One region of the Stenotrophomonas sp. YJH_SMC_10 genome, then DNA from elsewhere that is predicted to be linked to it. Evidence: riboswitches for the same ligand, from Rfam matches in the RefSeq annotation. Region 1 holds a riboswitch; the other holds the start of a gene.
The links. A riboswitch is a leader RNA that binds a small molecule or an ion and turns the genes downstream of it on or off. The one in region 1 is predicted to bind glycine.
Positions count from the first base shown of each region.

Region 1 (8,027 bases):
CTTGCCGTAGCCATAATTGCGCGGATCGAACGAGGCCTGGTTGCCGATCTGGCTGCCGACCGGCCCCAGGTGCGACCAGCCATCCTCGCCCTCGGCCGCAGACACCGCGCGGCGCAGCATCTTCACCAGCCGCGTGTCGCTGCGCATCTCCGCACCGCTTTTGCGCGGGCGTGCATCGTCATTGGCGACGGGCTCGTTGGATGCCTGCTCGCTCGATGCCTGCTCGGCATCCGGCACACTGGCGTGGGTCTGGCCCAGCGCTTCCAGGTAGGTGAACTTCGAGCACGCGTTGACGAAGGGTTCGGGCGTTTTCTTTTCGCCGAAGCCATACACCTTCACGCCATCGGTCAGCAGGCGCATCACCATCGGGGTGAAATCGGCATCGCTGGAGACGATGGCGAAGCCATCAAGGTTGCGCGCGTACAGCAGGTCCATGGCATCGATCACCATCGCCATATCCGAGGCATTCTTGCCCTTGCTGTAGGCGAACTGCTGGATGGGGCGGATCGCATACTCATGCAGTACCGCTTCCCACCCCTTCAGTCGCGGGCTTTTCCAGTTGCCATAGGCGCGGCGCACGTTGGCCACGCCGTAGCGCGCGACTTCGGCCAGGACCTCGTCGATCTTCGAGGCCGGCGCGTTGTCGGCGTCGATCAACAGGGCGATGCGCTTTTCCGGTTCGCTCATGGGCTCCTCTCGGGCCGTTGCCTGAACCCGAGTATCGCCGATCCGGGCGGTCGCTGACGTGACAGGTAGCCGCCGTGCGAAGATGCCAGGCGCTTCCCCCAATGCCCCCACTGGAGTGAGTCGATGAGTCGCGAGCGCGTTCCCCACCTGGTCGTTGTCGGCGGCGGTTTTGCCGGTCTCTGGGCCACCCGTGCCCTGGCCCGCGAACGCATACGCATCACCCTGGTCGACCGCCGCAACCATCACCTGTTCCAGCCGCTGCTGTACCAGGTGGCCACCGCCGGCCTGTCCGCACCGGATATCGCTGCCCCCCTGCGCCACATCCTCGGCCACCAGCGCAATGTGGAAGTCCGCCTCGGCGAAGTGGTGGCCATCGACAAGCAGGCCCGGCAGATCCGCATGGCCGATGGCAGCACGCTGGACTACGACAGCCTGCTGCTGGCCACCGGCGCCACCCACGCCTACTTCGGCAATGATCAGTGGGCCGACGATGCGCCCGGGCTGAAGACGCTGGACGATGCCATCGCACTGCGCCGCAAGCTGCTGCTGGCGTTCGAGCGTGCCGAGGCCGAGCCGGACCCGGCCAAGAAGGCGGCGTGGTTGAGTTTCGCCATCGTCGGCGGCGGCCCGACCGGTGTGGAACTGGCCGGCACCCTGGCCGAGATTGCACGCCACACGCTGCGCAATGAGTTCCGTCATATCGATCCGGCCAGCGCCAAGGTGCGGCTGGTCGAGGCTGGGCCGCGCGTGCTGTCCTCGTTCCCGGAAGTGCTTTCGCTGAAGGCGCGCCGCCAGCTGGAGAAGCTGGGCGTGGAAGTGCTGACCGGTACTCCGGTGAGCGACATCGACAGCCAGGGCTTCACGCTCGGTGACCAGTTCGTGCCGGCACGCACCGTGGTCTGGGCCGCCGGTGTGGCCGCTTCACCGCTGGCTCGCACGCTGGACGTGCCGCTGGACCGCGCCGGGCGCGTGCAGGTGCAACCGGACCTGACCCTGCCCGATCACCCGGAGCTGTTCGTGGCCGGCGACCTGGCCGCACTGAGCCAGGCCGACGGCAAGCCGGTACCCGGCGTGGCACCCGCCGCCAAGCAGATGGGCAAGTACGTGGCCGAGGTGGTCCGCGCACGCCTGCACGGCACGCCCGAGCCCGGCCCGTTCAAGTACGCCGACTACGGCAACCTGGCCACCATCGGCCGCATGGCCGCGATCGTGCACCTGGGCCGGCTGCAGCTTTCCGGCGTATTGGCCTGGTGGTTCTGGCTGGCCGCGCACGTGTTCTTCCTGATCGGCTTCCGCAACCGCATCGTGGTGCTGCTGAACTGGGCCGTGGCGTACTGGAGCTACCAGCGCAGTGCGCGCATCATCTTCGGTGATGACCAGGAAGACCGTCGGCCCCGGCGGTAGTGCCGGCCGCTGGCCGGCTGCGGCGCGGTCGGTTCCCTTTCCGCAGGAAAGGGCACTGACCCCGTCAACACCCTCCACGCATGGCGTGGCTCTAGGCTCTACTTGCTCATCGGGCCACCGGGGACCCGCCGTTTCGACCAGGTCCGGCAGAAATCCTCCTTTCTCGCAGTATCGGCAATCTGCGCGGTACTCCAATGCCGGGTGATCCAGATCGTCAATGCGGTACTGCTGAGATGCCAGCGCAGCATGCCGCGCTGTGGTTGCCGCCACAGGTGGCGCCGGGCAATCCAGAAGGCCTCCCGCTCCACTTCAGGCACCTTCTTCTTCATTCCGTCCTTGTCGAAGAACTGGGCAGTGAAGTGCCAGGGATTCATCGGCTGGTATCCCGCCCGTGGTTCACCGCTGCATGCGGCCACACCACTGGGCACGCGGTCCGCCGGCTTCGGCCGACCGTCCACCAATGCCAGCCCTAGCAGATACAGCAGGCCAGGCAGCAGCGCGATACCGGCGACCAGCACGACGACGGAGATCCATGCGTTGCCGGCGGCACGCATCGCTCACTGCGCCTTCGGTTTCGGGTACCACAGCGCGTTGACGATGACCCAGCGCTGGCCGAAGCGCCCCATGTGGAAGTAGTCGACGAACCACGGGGTTTCCAGCCGCACCGAGGCCGCGTTGCCGGTCACGTCCAGCACCGTGCAGCGGCGATCCCATTGATCCTTCGGGGTCTTCAACGCGCCCTGCTTCGTCAACGAGACCAGTTCTTCCTTCGACATCCGGCGCAGGCCGAGGCGTTCGTCGGGTGTATCGCCGAGGACCGCGCGCTTGGCCAGGTCCGGATGCAGGGAGTGGGCGACCCGCTGCGGGTCGGCCTCCAGCTGGCCATCGACGTAGTCGTGGCAGGTGGCTTCGATGGCCGCGAGGGTGGCCGGGTCGGCGGCAGAGCTCGTTGCTGCGGAAAGAGCGAACAGCAGGGCGATCGTCGACATCCGGGTCTCCAGCTCTGGGCGCGGGGCGATCATCGCATGGGCCGGGTAGCCCATCCACGCAGGGCGTGGATCTACAGAAGCGTCTCGACCGGTTCCTGCAGCCAGGCCAGCTTGCGCTCGCGGGGCTGCTGCTTGAGCTGCCACTCGGCGCGTGAGGCGGCGGCCCGGTCCGGGTATTCGCGCACGGCCAGCACGCGCAGCGGTGGCCGTGCCCGCGTGTAGCGCGCGCCCTTGCCGGCCTGGTGGGCGGCGAAACGCGCGTCCACGTCCGTGCTGATGCCGGCGTAGTAGCTGCCATCGCGGCATTCAAGCAGGTACAGGAACCACGGGCGGACGGACGGGGCCATGGCCTGGATTATGCCGTGCTGCACTGCAGCGGATATACTGGCCGCCGAATGCAGGAGAGAGGCGCCGCGCTGGCGCCCGCCGAAGGCGCAGGCTCCCATGATCGCTCAGGCCGGTGGGCTGGAATCCCACCAACCATGCATTCGACTCGCCGAGCTGGAGAGAGGTCACCGGGCACGCCCGGGACGATCCGCCGAAGGGGCACGCGGCCCATGCCGCTGAACTCTCAGGCAAAAGGACAGCGGGAGCGGCACCGGTCATCGTCATCCCGTCATTGCGCAGGCAGTGGCGGTCGTCGCGCATGGCCGGCCCCACCGCGCCCGGAGCCTGTCCCATGCTGCTGTCCATCATCTACCTCATTGCCATTTCCGCCGAAGCCATGACCGGCGCACTGTCCGCCGGCCGCCGCCGCATGGACCTGTTCGGCGTGGTCATGATCGCCTGCGTCACCGCCCTCGGTGGTGGATCCCTGCGCGACATCCTGCTCGGCCACTACCCGCTGGGCTGGGTGAAGCATCCGGAGTACCTGGGCTTCACCGTATGCGCGGCGCTGATCGCCACCTGGGTGGCGCGCTGGATGCACCACTTCCGCCGCACGTTCCTGGTGCTCGACGGACTGGGCCTGATCGCCTTCACCCTGATCGGCTGCTCGATCGCGCGCGAAGCCGGCCATGCGATGCCGATCGTGCTGATCGCCGGCATGCTGACCGGCGCGTTCGGCGGCGTGCTGCGCGACATCCTCTGCAACGAGGTGCCGCTGATCTTCCAGAAGGAGCTGTACGCGATCATCGCGCTGCTGACCGGCGCGGCGTACCTGTTGCTGCTGCACTGGGGCGTGGCCGACGCCACCGCGATCCTGTGTTGCCTGGGCGGCGGCTTCGCGCTGCGCCTGCTGGCGATCCACTACCGCTGGGAAATGCCGAAGTTCGTGTACCACGACGAAGTGCATTGAGGAGCGTGTTCGCCGGGCCCGCACCACCCCGGCGATGGACCTGGCGCTGTCGCTCATGCGCAGCGCCAGGCGCATCGCCGGTGCAGATGGGCCGGTCTCCAACTCCGACCGGCCCTGATCGCGGCCGCACCCCCGCAGGCGCTGGCCGCCATCCACACACGTGCCGCGCTCAGGCGGCTTCCATCAGGCCGCTTCGGACACCTTTACGTCACGACGGGCGCGCACGGCAGCAGCCAGTCGCTCCAGCACCGTCACCGTGGTATCCCAGTCGATGCAGCCATCGGTGATGCTCTGCCCGTAGACCAGCGGCTGGCCTTCCACCAGTTCCTGGCGGCCACCGACCAGATGGCTCTCGATCATCACGCCGACGATGCGCTGTTCGCCCTCTTCCAGCTGAGCGGCGATGTCGTCGATCACCTTCGGCTGGTTTTCCGGGTTCTTCAGGCTGTTGGCATGGCTGGCATCGATCATCAGCCGGGTCGGCAGCTTGGCCTTGGCCAGCACCTGGCAGGCCTCGCCGACGCTGCCTGCGTCATAGTTCGGCTGCTTGCCGCCGCGCAGGATCACGTGGCAATCCGGGTTGCCGGTGGTCGACACGATGGCGGTGCCGCCCTGCTTGGTGACCGACAGGAAGTGATGCGGATTGGACGCCGCCCCCACCGCGTCAGCGGCGATCTTGACGTTGCCATCGGTGCCGTTCTTGAAGCCGACCGGGCACGACAGCCCCGAGGCAAGCTCACGATGCACCTGGCTTTCGGTGGTACGCGCGCCGATCGCGCCCCACGCCACCAGGTCGGCGATGTACTGCGGCGAGATCACGTCGAGGAACTCGACACCGGCCGGCAGGCCGAGCTTGTTGATGTCGCGCAGCAGGCCTCGGGCGATGCGCAGGCCCTTGTCGATCCTGAAGCTGCCGTCCAGGTCCGGATCATTGATCAGACCCTTCCAGCCCACCGTGGTGCGCGGCTTCTCGAAGTAGACGCGCATGACGATTTCCAGTTCGCCGGCCAGTGCATCGCGCAGCGGCTTGAGGCGCTGGGCGTACTCGATGGCGGCGTTGGGATCATGGATCGAGCACGGGCCCACCACCACGGCCAGGCGGTCGTCACGGCCGTGCAGGATCTGGTGCAGGGCCGCGCGCGAGGCGCTGACGGTGTCGGAAGCTTCATCGTCACAGGGCAGCATCGCCAGCAGCTGGGCGGGCGGTGTCAGCGGTTCGATGGTGCGGATACGCAGGTCGTCGGTGTGCGGGGGCATTGGGGGAGATCTCCGGAACGTTGGGGGTCCCCAGCGTGGCGACATGAAAAAAGCCGCCAGGTTCGCTGGCGGCTTTCGGGAATGCGTCTGAAGCTTTCTTCAGGGTGAGCGCAGTCCTTCCTCCGCCAGTGGCTTCGGAAAGTAATACCAGTAAAAGCGGGTAGCGGCTGCGTTCATGGGATCTATTGATAGCACAGCTTTTGCGCAGTGCAAAATGTTTCATCCGCAACTGGGGACGTGGTTCAGCGAGGTGGGCTCCAGCGCTGCCTACGTGGCGGCAGCCACGCAACGTCGGTCATTTGCCATGCACTTCCACGTCCAGCAGCAGGCCTTCGTGGATGTCCGCCCAGCGCTCCAGCACGCGGTCCAGCTCCTGCCTGGCCTCGTCCAGCTGCTCGGGGTTGAGCAGGGAGCGCGTTGTATAGAGATCGGAGACCAACCGCCGCAGGGTCGCTTCCGGGATGGCCACCGACGGCCCTTCCAGCCCCGGCAACTGCAATGCCGGGCTGTCGCCAAGCGGACCGAACAGCGTGACCTGGAGCGTGCTCTGCATGATCAACTTCCCTGCGGATGGACATGGGCAATGCCCTGTTTACCGCGTCCGGGTGACCGGCGCATGTGCCATGCGCGTCCGGGGTGCAGGCGGGGGTGGCGGTATAGCGCTCGATGAAGGTGTGCGACATGCTGCTTGTTCCTTGAAGGTCCGGGGGGTGCCGGCCAGCGGCCGGCACTACCGGAGCGAGCGCAGTGCACGCTTGCGGATGTAGGCATTGGCGTCGCTGTGGTGTTCGTACTGCCAGCGCGCGCACACCGCACGCAGCCACTGCGGCTGCGTCTTGCCGGCGTCGTTGAGCCAGTTGCCCACGGAGTCCTGCACGTAGCGCTCCGGGTCGTTAGCCAGTGCTTCCAGCAGCGGCAATGCATGTTCCGGGTGCCGCTTGAACAGCGCGATATGCGTGGCCCACACGCCACGCGGGCGCAGCGCTTCGCAGGCGAAGCGGCGCAGGTACGGCGATGCTTCCTGCGTCCATGGCTGCAGGTACTCCAGCGCCTGCAGGGGTGCGGCAACAATGTCGGCACGCAGCGCCAGCCACGCCCATTCGCGCACGCCGAAGTGCGGGTCGTCAGCCAGCGGACGCATCGCCCGCAGCTTGGCCGGCAGCGTCGCGCCGGCATCGCTGCCGATCAGGTAGCAGGCCCAGCCGCGCACCGTGTCTGACACATGCGCCTGCCAACGCGCAGGATCCCCCTGCCCGGCTTCGTGCAGCAACCGCGCCGCCAGCGCCATGCGCTGGGTGATGCCCTTGCCTGAGGCATCGCGCATACATTGCAGCGCTTCCGGCTCAAGGGCAGGCGCCACCACCTGCAGCAGCGCGGTGAAATCCACGGCCAGGCACTCGGCCAGATGGGTGGCAGCGGCGCTGCCACTGTTGAGTGCACGCAGCCTTTGCGCAGGAACGGGCGTGCTCATGCTGCGGATTCCCGCCCAGTGTCCGTGTGCTGCCAGACCTTGTGCAGCAGCTGCGACAGCTGCTGCTGTTCACCCGCGTCCAGGCCGTTGAACAGGCCGCTGATCCAGTGCGTGTGCTGCTCGAACAGCGATTCGGCCAAGCGCTTTCCCGGTGCAGTCAACACGATCTGCAGACGGCGGCCATCCCCGTCATCGCTGCGACGCTGCAGCAGGCCTTCACGCTGCAGGCCATCGAGCAGGCCGCTGATGGTGGCGCGGGTCACGCCGGCACGCTCAGCCAGCAGGTGCGGCGGCAGTGCGCCACCGGCCCCGTGCAACAGGAACAGCACGATGAAGCGGCCCTCGCTGAGCCCATGCGGTGCCAGGCGCGCGGCGCAGTCGCGATCGAACGACGAGGACAACGAGAGCAGCTGAAAGCACAGGTGCAGCGGCGCGATGTTGGCGTGGCCGCGTCGCTGCGCTTCTGCCAGAAGAGCGCGGTGCTTGGCTTCGATCATCTGACGTCCGCATGTGGTTAGGCGCCTAACTATATTGCAGGATGGCTGAGCCAGGCAAAGCGGATGTGAATTTCAGCCAGTGCTTCCCAGCAGCAGGCGTGCGATCAGCCCACCGCCCTCACGGTGCAGCAGCTGCAGTTGGCCGGCATGTCGCCTGGCCACGTTGGCGGCCACGGCCAGCCCCAGCCCGGCCCCGCCGGTGGCGCGGCTGCGCGAGCTTTCGCTGCGCTGGAAGGGTTGCAGCAGGCGTGCACGGTCGGCCTCGGCGATGCCGGGGCCACGGTCCATCACATCCAGCTGCACGTCGTGGCCGACCAGGGCCACCTGCAGCTCCACGGCCCCCGCGTAGCGCGCGGCGTTGTCGATGAGATTGTCGACCGCGCGCCGCAGCAGCAGTGCATCGCCGTACCACGGCAACGTGTCCG
Region 1 covers NZ_JCAFUS010000005.1:34,763-42,789, forward strand. Annotated here, with positions in the region: gene AC5P9C_RS08795 (NYN domain-containing protein) at 1-687, opposite strand, end outside; gene AC5P9C_RS08800 (NAD(P)/FAD-dependent oxidoreductase) at 811-2,091, shown strand; gene AC5P9C_RS08805 (hypothetical protein) at 2,190-2,645, opposite strand; gene AC5P9C_RS08810 (nuclear transport factor 2 family protein) at 2,649-3,080, opposite strand; gene AC5P9C_RS08815 (GIY-YIG nuclease family protein) at 3,152-3,427, opposite strand; glycine riboswitch at 3,469-3,558, shown strand; glycine riboswitch at 3,572-3,675, shown strand; gene AC5P9C_RS08820 (trimeric intracellular cation channel family protein) at 3,760-4,377, shown strand; gene AC5P9C_RS08825 (3-deoxy-7-phosphoheptulonate synthase) at 4,561-5,634, opposite strand; gene AC5P9C_RS08830 (hypothetical protein) at 5,930-6,187, opposite strand; gene AC5P9C_RS08835 (DNA alkylation repair protein) at 6,365-7,105, opposite strand; gene AC5P9C_RS08840 (MarR family winged helix-turn-helix transcriptional regulator) at 7,102-7,602, opposite strand; gene AC5P9C_RS08845 (sensor histidine kinase) at 7,675-8,027, opposite strand, start outside.

Region 2 (8,027 bases), on a different contig from region 1:
CGCGGTGGCAGTGTGCGGCGCGTTCTTCAGCGGATTGTCCTCGCGGTCCAGGCGGCCGTCTTCGATCGCGGTGATTTCCTCGCGGATCTGGATCATCGCGTCGACGAAACGATCCAGTTCGTGCAGCGACTCGCTCTCGGTCGGTTCGACCATCAGCGTGCCCGCCACCGGGAAGCTCAGGGTGGGGGCGTGGAAGCCGAAGTCGATCAGGCGCTTGGCCACGTCCTCGGCGCCGATGCCGCTGGTCTTCTCCAGCGGGCGCACGTCGAGGATGCACTCATGCGCCACCAGGCCGTTGCGGCCGGTGTACAGCGTCTTGAAGTGCGGCGCCAGGCGCTTGGCGATGTAGTTGGCATTGAGCTGCGCGACCTGGGTAGCCTTGCGCAGGCCTTCGCGGCCCATCATCGCGATGTACATCCAGCTGATCGGCAGGATCGAGGCGCTGCCGAAGCTGGCCGCGCTGACCATGCCGACCGGACCGTTGTCACCCAGCTTGCCCGGCAGGAACGGCGCCAGGTGCTCCTTGACCGCGCACGGGCCGACGCCCGGGCCGCCACCGCCGTGCGGGATGCAGAACGTCTTGTGCAGGTTCAGGTGCGATACGTCCGAACCCCACTTGCCCGGCTTGGCCACGCCGACCAGCGCGTTCATGTTGGCGCCGTCGGTGTACACCTGGCCGCCGTGCTTGTGGATGATCTCGCAGATCTCGACCACCTCTTCCTCGAACACGCCGTGCGTGGACGGGTAGGTCATCATGATCGCCGCCAGGCGGTCGCTGTACTTCTCGGCGTTGAGGCGGATGTCTTCGACATCGACGTTGCCGTTGGCATCGGTCTTGGTCACCACGACCTTCATGCCGCACATCTGCGCCGAGGCGGGGTTGGTACCGTGCGCCGAGTCCGGGATCAGGCAGATGTCGCGATGGCCTTCGCCGCGCGAGCGGTGGTAGGCGCGGATCGCCAACAGGCCGGCGTACTCACCCTGTGCACCCGAGTTCGGCTGCAGGCTGACCGCATCGTAGCCGGTGCATTCGACCAGCATCGCTTCCAGCGAGTCGATCAGTTCCTTGTAGCCCAGCGCCTGGTCGGCCGGCACCAGCGGATGGATCTGCGAGAACTCCGGCCAGGTCACCGGGATCATCTCGGCGGTGGCGTTGAGCTTCATCGTGCACGAGCCCAGCGGGATCATCGTGCGGTCCATCGCCAGGTCCTTGTCGGCCAGCGAACGCAGGTAGCGCAGCAGTTCGTGCTCGCTGTGGTGGGTGTTGAACACCGGATGGGTCAGGAACGCGGACTGGCGCAGCAGGCCGGCCGGCAGTGCGTCGGCGGTGCTGGCATCCAGCGCATCGATGTCGGCCTGCGCGCCGAACACGGCGGCCAGCGCGACCACGTCGGCGCGGGTGGCGGTCTCGTCCAGGCTGATGCCGACCGAGTCGCTGTCGATCGCGCGCAGGTTGTAACCGGCGGCGCGAGCCTTGGCGTGGATCTCATCGGCATGCACGCCGCTGATGTGCAGGGTATCGAAGAAGTCGCCACCGACCTGCACGCCGGCCTTGCGCAGCGCCGCGGCCAGGATCGAGGCCAGGCGGTGGGTGCGGCGGGCGATGCGGGTCAGGCCTTCCGGGCCGTGGTAGACGGCATACATCGAGGCCATCACCGCCAGCAGGACCTGTGCGGTACAGATGTTGGAGGTGGCCTTCTCGCGGCGGATGTGCTGCTCGCGGGTCTGCAGGGTCAGGCGATAGGCCGGGTTGCCCTGGGCATCGATGGAGACACCGATCAGGCGGCCCGGCATCGAGCGCTTGTAGGCGTCACGGCAGGCCATGAACGCGGCGTGCGGGCCGCCGAAGCCGAACGGCACGCCGAAACGCTGGCTGTTGCCGACCACGATGTCCGCGCCCCATTCGCCCGGTGCGGCCAGCAGGGTCAGCGCCAGCAGGTCGGTGGCCACGGCCACCAGGCCGCCGCGTGCGTGCACGGCCTCGACCAGGGCCTTGTAATCGCCGATCTGGCCGAAGGTGTCCGGGTACTGCAGCAGCAGGCCGAAGGCTTCTGCTTCCAGTGCCTCGGCCGGGGTGCCGACGCGCAGCACGATGCCCATGGGCTCGGCGCGGGTGCGCAGCAGTTCCAGTGTCTGCGGGTGCACGGCATCGTGCACGAAGAAGGTGTCCGACTTCGACTTGGCGGAACGCTTGGCCAGGGTCATCGCTTCGGCCGCTGCGGTCGCTTCGTCCAGCAGCGACGCGTTGGCGATTTCCATGCCGGTGAGGTCGGCGCACAGGGTCTGGAAGTTGATCAGCGCTTCCATGCGGCCCTGCGAGATTTCCGCCTGGTACGGGGTGTAGGCGGTGTACCAGGCCGGGTTTTCCAGGATGTTGCGCAGGATCACGTTCGGCGTGTGGGTACCGTAGTAGCCCTGGCCGATGAAGCTGCGCAGCACGGTGTTCTTGTCGGCGATCGCACGGATCTTCGCCAGTGCCTGCACTTCGGTCATCGATTCGGGCAGTGCCAGCGGTGCCGGCGACTTGATCTTGGCCGGCACGATGGCATCGGTCATCGCATCCAGCGACGCGTGGCCGACGACGTCGAGCATCTGCGCGATCTCGGCATCGTTGGGGCCGATGTGGCGCTCGACGAACGCATTGTGGTGCTCGAGCTCACGCAGGGAAGGGGTGTTCTGGGACATGGCGAAGGATCCGTCAGGAAAGGGCACACGCACGGGCACAAGCCGCCGGTCGGCGGTCTGCGGGGCGCCCCTCTGTCCTTTTGCCTGAGAGTTTGGAAGCGCGGAAAACCGCGGCTTCGTGCCCCTTCGGCGCCGGATCGAACCGGTCTCTCCAGAGTTCTGTTACGGGTGGTATCGGGCCTGAGCGATTACGGGCGTTGCGCCTTCGGCAGCGGTGTTCCGCTTCTCCCACCGTGTTGCCCGCCGATTATAGCCCGTTGCGGGCCCGCCGGCCGCCTCCGGGGCCGGCCGCCGCGCCTGAATGGCCGATGGCCCGGCCATGCGTTTTGTGCACCGCTGCATGGCATCGGGCGCGATCCCCACCTATCATGGCCGGATACCCGAATTCATCTGGCGCCGTCCCTGCAGAAGGGGGACCGGCGCCCGCCGTGCGTGCCACGCATGGTCCTGCCGGACGCCTTCATCATGACCGCCGCTGCTGCTCCCTCCACCCGCCGCATGGCCCTGCTGCTTGCCGGCCTGGCCATGTTCGGCCCGTTCTCGATCGACACCATCTTCCCGGCCTTCCCGCAGCTGGCGCAGCGCCTGGCGGTGGACGAGGTGGCGGTGCAGCAGACCATCAGCGTCTACCTGCTGTTCTACGGCCTGATGAGCCTGGCGCACGGCCCGCTGTCCGATGCGTGGGGCCGCAAGCGGGTGATCCTCGGTGGCCTGGTGGTCTTCGCCGGCGCCTCGGTGGGCTGCGCGCTGTCCACCGACCTGACCACGCTGCTGGCGTTCCGCGCGCTGCAGGGCCTGTCTGCGGGCGTCGGCATGATCGTCGGCCGCGCGGTAATCCGCGATCTCTACCATGGCCACGATGCGCAGCGGTTGATGAGCCAGGTATCGATGCTGTTCGGCATCGCACCGGCGATCGCGCCGATCATCGGCGGCTGGATCCTGCTCAGTGGCGCGGGCTGGCCGCTGATTTTCTGGTTCCTGGTGGTGTTCTCGCTGGTCCTGCTGGTCGCCACCGCACGCTACCTGCCGGAGACCCATCCGCTTGCAGCACGTGTGCCGCTGTCGCCGCGCGTGCTGCTGCGCGACTACGTGCGCATCGGCTTCAACCCACGCTTCCTGCGCCTGGCGCTGGCTGGCAGCATCGGCTTCGGCGGCATCTTCCTCTACATCTCCTCGGCGCCGGTGTTCGTGATGCAGCACCTGCACCTGGGCGAGGGCGGCTTCGCCTGGCTGTTCATTCCCACCATCGGCGGCATGACCACCGGCTCGTTCCTTTCCGGGCGCATGGCCGGGCACACCACGCCCACACGGCAGGTGTCCATCGGCTTCGGCCTGTGCGCGCTGTCGGTGCTGCTGAACGTCGGCTACGTGGCGCTGTCGCCGCAGTTCGTGCTGCCGTGGGCAGTGCTGCCGATCTTCCTCGGTGGCATGGGCATGGCGCTGATCTTCCCGATCCTGGCGCTGGCGGTGCTGGACATGTACCCGCACCAGCGCGGCCTGGCCTCGTCGCTGCAGGCGTTCGTGCAGCTGATGATCAGCACCGTGGTGGCCGGCGTGGTGTCGCCGCTGCTGAGTGCCAGCCCGCTGCACCTGGCGTTGGGCCAGGCCGGGTTCTTCGGCGCCGGCTTCGTGTTCTGGTACTGGGAACACCAGCGCGAACGCGCGGCGCAGGCGGCCTGCACGGGCCATTGAGCAGCACGCAGGGGTAGGGCGGGCGGTGGCGCCCGCAACGCTTGCGACGGAAAATCACCGGACTAGGCTGGACACTCCAGCCAGCCGGTGCGCGGATGCACCACAGCCAGCCGATCCGATGCCGTTGCATGAGGTTTCCCGATGGCTGCGCAGCAGACCTACCGCCTGTTCGAGGTGGCGCTGAAGGAGCGCCGCGTTCTTTCCCCTTCCCTGGATCGCATGGTGTTCACCGGTGCCGATGTGGCGCGGATGAAGACCGAAGGCCCGGACCAGCGCATCAAGGTGTTCTTCCCCTTGCCTGGCCAGCGGGTGCCGCAGGTCCCCAGCGGTGCCGACTGGTACCGGCGCTACCGGGCGCTGCCGGATGATCAGCGCCCACCGATGCGCACCTACACACTGCGCCAGTTGCGCGCCGAGCAGGGCGAGGTCGACGTCGATTTCGTCCTCCACGGCGAGACCGGGCCAGCGTCGCGCTGGGCGATCCACGCACGCCCGGGCGACCGGGTGCTGCTGCTGGCCCCGGACGCCGACTGCGCCGACAGCAGCGAGGGCTGGGAATGGAAACCGCCGGTTGGCGTCGGCCAGGTGCTGCTGGTGGCCGATGAAACCGCGCTACCGGCGGTGGCCGGCATCCTCGAGGAACTGGCGGCCAGGGTGGATCCGCCGCGCACGCTGGCGCTGCTGGAAGTGGCCCAGGCCGGCGACGCGGTGCGCCTGAAGGCACCGGCCACGGCTGAGCTGGTCTGGCTGCCGCGCGGGCGGGCCAGCTACGGACAGCCGCTGCTGCAGGCGGTCCAGGCGCGCCTGGCCGCCGCTCCCGGCGGGGTAGCGGGGGAGGCGCTGGAGGAGATCGACGTCGATACGCAGATCCTCTGGGAACAGGCCGATTCCCACCTGGCCGGTCCGCTGTATGCCTGGGTAGCGGGCGAGGCGGGGGCGGTGATGGCGATCCGGCGCCACCTGCTGCGCGCGTGCGGGCTGGATCGCCGCGCGATCACCTTCATGGGCTACTGGCGGCAGGGCAGGGTGCTGGATTGACCGTGTCGAACCGGGGCCGCGTGAAGCGGCCTGGCCGGCGGGGTGCGTTATCCTTGCGCCCCCCTCGCCGCGGTACCGCACGATGTCCACCACCTCCAAGATCCGCCGCGACCAGCGCCGTCGCCAGGAAAAGCAGGCCGCCAACAAGGCCGCCGCCCAGGCGTCGCCGGTGGAGCCGCATGCCGAACTGCGCGACGCGCAGCGCACCCTGCTGGCCGGTGTCGTGCGCCGCGACGGCGAATGGGTGCTGGGCATGGATGGCCGTATCGCCGGCCACAGTGACTCCGCCGCGCAGGTCCTGGCGCTGATCATGCAGGCCGGTGAGCTGCACGAACGCAATGGCACGCCGGTGCGCCTGATGTACTCCGACGCGCTGCGTGATGCCGCGCAGGCCGAAGCGAAGGAGAAGGGCCAGACGTTCGAGGAGTTCAAGGCGGAGCTGGCTGCGGCGATGGCCGCGAAGAAGGACAGCTGATCGCGGTTGGGATAGCGCCGGCCGCTGGCCGGCTGCCAGACGGATTTCCACCGTGCAGTTGCCGGCTAGCGGCCGGCACGACCAGAAAGGGGCGGATCCTCGCGGATCCGCCCCTTTTCTCATTTCGCCGCCGGGGCCGCGTTGGCCTGCCAGCCGCACATCTGGCCTTTGCTTGATCGCTGTTCCGGTAGAGCCGGCCGCTGGCCGGCTGCCAGACGGATTTCCACCGCGCAGTTGCCGGCCAGCGGCCGGCACGACCAGGAAGGGGCGGATCCTCGCGGACCCGCTCCTTTTCTCATTTCGCCGCCGGGGCCGCGTTGGCCTGCCAGCCGCACATCTGGCCTTTGCTTGATCGCTGTTCCGGTAGAGCCGGCCGCTGGCCGGCTGCCAGACGGATTTCCACCGTGCAGTTGCCGGCCAGCGGCCGGCACGACCAGGAAGGGGTGGATCCTCGCAGACCCGCCCCTTTTCTCATTTCGCTGCCGGGGCCGCGTTGGCCTGCCAGCCGCACACCTTCCCTTTGCTTGATCGCTGTTCCGGTAGAGCCGTCCGCTGGCCGGCTGCCCGCGGGATCTTCATCGCGTAATTGCCGGCCAGCGGCCGGCACTACCAGAAAGGGGCGGATCCTCGCGGATCCGCCCCTTTTCTCGTTTTGCCGCCGGGGCCGCGTTGGCCTGCCAGCCGCACATCCGGCCTTTGCTTGATCGCTGTTCCGGTAGAGCCGGCCGCTGGCCGGCTGCCAGACGGATTTCCACCGTGCAATTGCCGGCCAGCGGCCGGCACGACCAGGAAGGGGCGGATCCTCGCGGACCCGCCCCTTTTCTCATTTTGCCGCCGGGGCCGCGTTGGCCTGCCAGCCGCACATCTGGCCTTCGTTCTGCTGCTTGAGCCACTCGTTGACCGGGGTGAAGTACTCGATCATCGGGCCGGCATCGAGCTTGTCGGTGCCTGTCAGCTCCTTCAGCGTGGCCTGCCACGGCTGGCTGGCACCCTTGCTCAGCATCGCCCAGTACTTCTGGCCGGCTTCCTTGTTGCCGTAGAAGGTGCACTCATGCAGCGGGCCCTTGTAGCCGGCCGCATCGCACAGGCCCTTGTAGAACTGGAACTGCAGGATGCGCGCCAGGAAGTAGCGGGTGTAGGGGGTGTTGCCCGGCACGTGGTACTTCGCGCCCGGGTCGAAGAATTCTTCGCCACGGGTGGTGGCCGGCGCCACGCCCTGGTATTTGGCCTTCAGGTCCCACCACGCCTTGTTGTAGTTGTCGGCGGTGATCGAGCCATCGAACACGCCCCAGCGCCAGCGGTCGATCATCAGCCCGAACGGCAGGAACGACACGCCCGACAGCGCCATGCGCATCTGGTTGTTGATGACCGCTTCGCGGCTTTCGGTCGGCGCATCGACCAGGCCGATCGAGCTGAGGTACTTGGGCGTCATCGCCAGCACGATGGTATCGCCGATCGCTTCGTGGAAACCATCGTTGGCACCGCCCTGGAACAGCGGCGGCAGCGGGTTGTAGGCCAGGTCGTAATAGATGTGGCCCAGCTCGTGGTAGATGGTGGTGAAGTTCTCTTCGTTCGGCTTGATGCACATCTTGGTGCGCACGTCGCCTTCCATGTTCATGTCCCAGGCGCTGGCGTGGCAGACCACGTCGCGGTCATCGGGCTTGATGAACTGGGTGCGCTCCCAGTACGACTGCGGCAGCGACGGCATGCCCAGCGACACGTAGAAGTCCTGCGCGCGTTCGGTCATCTGCCTGGCGGTACGCAGTTCGGCCTCGCGCTGCGCCTTGTACTGTGCGGCGACGTTGGCGTCCTTGCCGGCCTTGGCCAGCGCCGCGCTCAGGTTGGTCTGGTACTGCTTTTCCAGTGCCGCGGTGATGTCCAGGCTGCCGGCGCCGGGGTACGGTTCCAGCTGGTCCCACAGGTTCGACCAGTCCTGCTGCCACATGTTGCCCAGCAGGTGCGCGGCGATCAGGCCGTTGCCCACTTCGGCCTTGTCCTTGCCATAGGTCTTGTCCAGCTTGCCGCGTGCGTAGCAGTGCAGCTGCTCGTACATCGGCTTGACCTGTTCCCACAGGCGATCGGTTTCCGGGCCGATCTGCTCCGGCGGCATGTCATAGCCACTGCGCCACATCTGGCC
Region 2 covers NZ_JCAFUS010000001.1:47,299-55,325, forward strand. Annotated here, with positions in the region: gene gcvP (aminomethyl-transferring glycine dehydrogenase) at 1-2,685, opposite strand, end outside; glycine riboswitch at 2,748-2,850, opposite strand; gene AC5P9C_RS00215 (multidrug effflux MFS transporter) at 3,151-4,377, shown strand; gene AC5P9C_RS00220 (siderophore-interacting protein) at 4,519-5,415, shown strand; gene AC5P9C_RS00225 (hypothetical protein) at 5,498-5,890, shown strand; gene AC5P9C_RS00230 (M2 family metallopeptidase) at 6,714-8,027, opposite strand, start outside.
Region 2: linked by a shared signal. The riboswitch ahead of gcvP (aminomethyl-transferring glycine dehydrogenase) and the one ahead of AC5P9C_RS08820 (trimeric intracellular cation channel family protein) in region 1 are both predicted to bind glycine.